2 regions of the Pseudomonas fluorescens group sp. PF-1 genome follow, and region 1 is predicted to be linked to the other one. Evidence: predicted binding sites of a transcription regulator. Region 1 holds the regulator's gene; the other holds the start of a gene.
The links. Region 1 encodes FliA, which starts transcription of late flagellar genes. Its sites were predicted from a motif close to CTAAAGTTTNNNNNNNNNNNGCCGNTAA; they were not measured.
Positions count from the first base shown of each region.

Region 1 (2,398 bases):
CATTGTTCCGGTTGAGAACGCGCAGCCAGTAATGTGGCCTCCGTCTATGCAAGACAAGGTAAAGAAATAACATGGGCAGCATGCATCCCGTACAGGTGATCGCGGTGACCGGCGGCAAAGGTGGCGTCGGGAAGACTAACGTGTCAGTGAACTTGTCCCTGGCTTTAGCTGAGCTTGGCCGTCGCGTCATGCTGCTGGACGCCGACCTGGGGCTGGCGAACGTCGACGCTCTCCTGGGCCTGACACCCAAACGTACCCTGGCCGACGTAATCGAAGGCCGCTGCGAGCTGCGTGACGTCTTGTTGCAGGGGCCGGGCGGCATCCGCATCGTGCCGGCCGCGTCCGGCACCCAGAGCATGGTTCATCTGAGTCCGGCACAACACGCCGGCCTGATCCAGGCCTTCAGCGACATCGGCGACAACCTCGACGTACTGGTGATCGACACCGCTGCGGGCATTGGTGACTCGGTAGTCAGTTTTGTCCGCGCGGCGCAGGAAGTCTTGCTGGTGGTCTGCGATGAGCCGACTTCGATCACCGACGCCTATGCCTTGATCAAATTGCTCAACCGCGATTACGGCATGAACCGTTTCCGGGTCCTGGCCAACATGGCGCAGAGCCCGCAGGAAGGCCGCAATCTGTTCGCCAAACTGACCAAGGTCACGGATCGCTTTCTTGACGTCGCCCTGCAATATGTCGGTGCCGTGCCTTACGACGAAAGCGTACGCAAGGCGGTACAGAAGCAACGTGCCGTCTACGAAGCGTTCCCGCGCTCCAAGTGCTCGCTGGCGTTCAAGGCTATCGCCCAGAAAGTCGACACCTGGCCGCTGCCTGCCAACCCGCGTGGACACCTGGAGTTTTTCGTTGAGCGCCTCGTGCAACAAACGGCAGGACCCGTGCTATGACCGCCAGCGGTTACAACCTTTACAAGAAGTCGGCACGTGACGCGCAGTACGAGTTGATCGAGCGTTACGCGCCACTGGTTAAACGCATTGCCTACCATTTGCTGGCGCGTCTGCCGGCCAGTGTCCAGGTCGAAGACCTGATCCAGGCCGGGATGATCGGCCTGCTGGAAGTGTCGGCCAAATACGACGCCAGCAAAGGCGCGAGTTTCGAAACGTACGCGGGCATACGAATCCGCGGCGCCATGCTCGATGAAGTGCGCAAGGGGGACTGGGCGCCTCGTTCGGTTCACCGCAACACGCGCATGGTCAGCGACGCAATTCGCTCGATTGAAGCTAAAACCGGCCGTGACGCTAAAGATCACGAAGTTGCGGCCGAACTCCAATTGAGTCTCGATGATTATTACGGGATTTTGAACGACACCCTGGGCAGCCGGTTGTTCAGCTTCGACGATCTGTTGCAGGACGGCGAACACGAAGGGCTGCACGAGGATGGCGCGAGTGCTCATCTCGAGCCGTCACGCGATCTGGAAGATGAACGCTTCCAGGCGGCGCTGGCGGATGCGATTGCCAATTTGCCGGAGCGCGAGCGACTGGTGTTGGCGCTGTACTACGACGAAGAGTTGAATCTCAAGGAAATCGGTGAGGTCCTGGGGGTTAGCGAATCTCGGGTCAGCCAGTTACACAGCCAGTGCGCGGCCCGCTTGCGGGGGCGTTTGGGAGAGTGGCGAGCGCGCTGAAGGCAGTGTGGGGGCACTGCGACGTGACTGGTGGGGTATTAACCGCGCCGGTCTCGATCCGTTGTACTCCAGACTGTCATTGAGTGCTTTGCCAGATTGATTGAAATGGCGCGTCCAGGTGCTGGGCGCGTTTTAGTCTGCTTGGAGGTCGAATTGGACAAGAACATGAAAATCCTCATCGTTGATGACTTCTCAACGATGCGGCGGATCATAAAAAACCTGTTGCGTGACCTTGGGTTCACCAACACGGTCGAGGCCGACGATGGCACTACTGCCATTCCGGTTCTCAACAGCGGGAGCATCGACTTTCTGGTGACGGACTGGAACATGCCTGGCATGACCGGTATTGATCTGCTGCGCCACGTGCGTGCCGATGAAAAACTCAAGCATCTGCCCGTGTTGATGGTGACCGCTGAAGCCAAGCGCGAGCAGATCATCGAAGCGGCCCAGGCGGGCGTTAACGGCTATGTGGTCAAACCCTTCACGGCCCAGGCGTTGAAAGAAAAAATCGAGAAGATTTTCGAACGCATTGGTTGAACTGCGCCACGGGGGAGCTATGGGACATAACGAATCATCGCAGGGCGATTTCGAATCGACCCTGAAAAAACACGCCGTCGAACTGGTCGCGAGCCTTGAAAAAGGCAGGTTTGGCGATGCTGTGCAATTGATCCATGAGCTCAACCAGACCCGTGACCGCGGCCTGTACCAGGAAGTGGGCAAGCTCACCCGCGAGCTGCATAGTGCGATCGTCAATTTCCA
Region 1 is NZ_JBTMNG010000001.1:1,501,563-1,503,960, forward strand. It holds gene fleN (flagellar synthesis regulator FleN) at 72-902, shown strand; gene fliA (RNA polymerase sigma factor FliA) at 899-1,639, shown strand; gene ACX3YD_RS07145 (chemotaxis response regulator CheY) at 1,805-2,176, shown strand; gene ACX3YD_RS07150 (protein phosphatase CheZ) at 2,196-2,398, shown strand, end outside.

Region 2 (2,398 bases), on a different contig from region 1:
GTGCTTTCGGTGGCCAGGGTGCGGATCACGTCCACGGCCTGATTGATGGTGCACGACAGCGTGTCGATCTGCTGCAGGCTGCCATCAATGTTGACCTGGCCTTGTTGGGCCTGAGCTTCGGCATCGCGCATTTCGCTGGCGGCATGTTCGGCATTCTTTGCCACATCCTGCACGCCGGAAGTCACTTCATTGATCGCCGTGGCCACCCGTTCCATCTGCTGCGACTGTTGCTGGCTGCGTTGCTGGGCCTGGGTCGCGTCGTTGCCCAATTCGCTGGACGATTGGCCTAGCGCACTGGCGCAGACCTGCAGTTCACCGATGACCTGGCGCAATTTGGCGGTAAAGGCATTGAAGTGCCGGGCCAATTGTGTGACTTCATCCTGGCCGTGGGTGTCGAGGCTGCGGGTCAAATCGCTTTCACCACTGGCGATGTTGGCCATCGCGTGGACGGTTTCCTGAAGCGGGCGAACGATGCTACGGGCGATGAGGATCACCAGTGCCGCCATGATCAGCGCGATTGCAAAGCCAATGACCGAGGCTTTCCAAAACTGACCATAGAATTCGGCTTGCATGTCATCGATGTACACGCCCGAGCCGATCATCCAGCCCCAGGGCTCAAAGAGTTTGACGTAGGAGGTTTTTCCCACGGGTTCGCTGGCACCCGGTTTTGGCCAGCGGTAATTGATGATCCCGGCGCCCTTGCTCTTGGCCACCGTGACCATCTCATTGAATATCGCAACACCGTCGGGGTCGCGGATCGCCGAGAGATTCTGGCCGTCCAGTTTGGGGTTGGCCGGGTGCATGATCATCACCGGCGTCAGATCGTTGATCCAGAAGTAATCGTTCTGGTCGTAACGCAGTCCGCGAACGGCTGTCAGCGCCTGTTTCTGCGCGGCTTCGCGGGTGAGCGTGCCGGCGGTTTCAAGGTCGTGATAGTAAGTGAGGATGCCACTGGCGGTTTGCACCACATGCTGGGTTTTCTGTGCCTTGGCGACATACAAGTCATCGTGAATCTGCTTGAGCATCAAGACACCCAAGGCCAGCAGCATTATGACGGCCACGACCAGGATGAGCCACAAGCGCCGGCTGATCGACATATTGCGCAAGCTGTTCATAACGTGGTGCTCCGTTTTCTTGTTCTTGTAATGAATGATCGCCAGCATTCGGCCAGGCCCGATAACGCGAAAGCACTTATCGGACTTGTCTGATAGGATTTCGGCCCCGCACGGGAAAACCTGAATCCAAATGTTTCACGGATTTTTCATGGCCAGGTGTGGAGCCTGAAAGCGTGCGAATTCAACTACGCTGATCGCGATAAATGTTTTTAAAAATACTAACGGGGCATGCAACGGTGCATAGCCTTTTGGGGGATGAATGGATCTTTGGACTGCCTTTCAGGCTTTGATTCTTGGCGTTGTAGAAGGGCTGACAGAGTTTTTGCCCATTTCCAGTACCGGGCACCAGATTATCGTGGCCGACTTGCTCGACTTCGGTGGCGAGCGGGCCATGGCATTCAACATCATCATCCAGCTCGGGGCGATCCTGGCGGTGGTGTGGGAGTTCCGCCGCAAGATTTTCGATGTGGTCATCGGTTTGCCGACCCAGCCCAGTGCGCGACGCTTTACCGCGAACCTGTTGATCGCCTTCCTGCCCGCCGTGGTTCTGGGAGTGATTTTTGCTGACCTGATCCACCACTACCTGTTCAACCCGATCACCGTGGCGACGGCCCTGGTGGTGGGTGGCATCATCATGCTGTGGGCTGAACAGCGTCAGCATGAAGTGCATGCCGATACTGTGGACGAGATCACTTGGAAAGACGCACTCAAAGTCGGGTTCGCCCAGTGCCTGGCGATGATTCCGGGTACTTCGCGTTCCGGCTCGACGATCATCGGCGGCCTGTTGTTTGGTCTGTCGCGTAAAACCGCCACCGAGTTCTCGTTCTTCCTGGCCATGCCGACGATGGTGGGTGCGGCCGTGTACTCGGGCTACAAGTACCACAAGCTGTTCGTGGCGGCTGATTTTCCGGTATTTGCCCTTGGCTTCGTGACTGCATTCATTTTCGCGATGATTGCCGTGCGCGGGTTGCTCAAGTTCATCGCCAGCCACAGCTACGCGGCGTTCGCCTGGTACCGCATTGCCTTCGGCCTGCTGATTCTGGCCACGTGGCAGTTTGGCTGGATAGACTGGACCGCGGCCAAACCATGAGTGATTCCAGCGCGCGCTATCGTTCCGCAGGCAAGTCCGGGGGACATATCCAGCATCTACGCCTCAAGCTGCTGGTGTTCGCAACCCTGTGCGCGCTGCCGTTGTTCGGGTCGATGTCGTTGTGGTTGCGTGGGGTGTCGCTGATTCCCCTCGCGGTCTACGGCATCGTCAGCCTGCTGACGTTTTTGCTGTA
Region 2 is NZ_JBTMNG010000002.1:3,189,613-3,192,010, forward strand. It holds gene ACX3YD_RS29520 (methyl-accepting chemotaxis protein) at 1-1,115, opposite strand, end outside; gene ACX3YD_RS29525 (undecaprenyl-diphosphate phosphatase) at 1,375-2,205, shown strand; gene ACX3YD_RS29530 (DUF1294 domain-containing protein) at 2,202-2,398, shown strand, end outside.
Region 2: ACX3YD_RS29520 (methyl-accepting chemotaxis protein) is a predicted target of FliA. The motif match lies at 1,213-1,240, and genes of this name have one in related genera.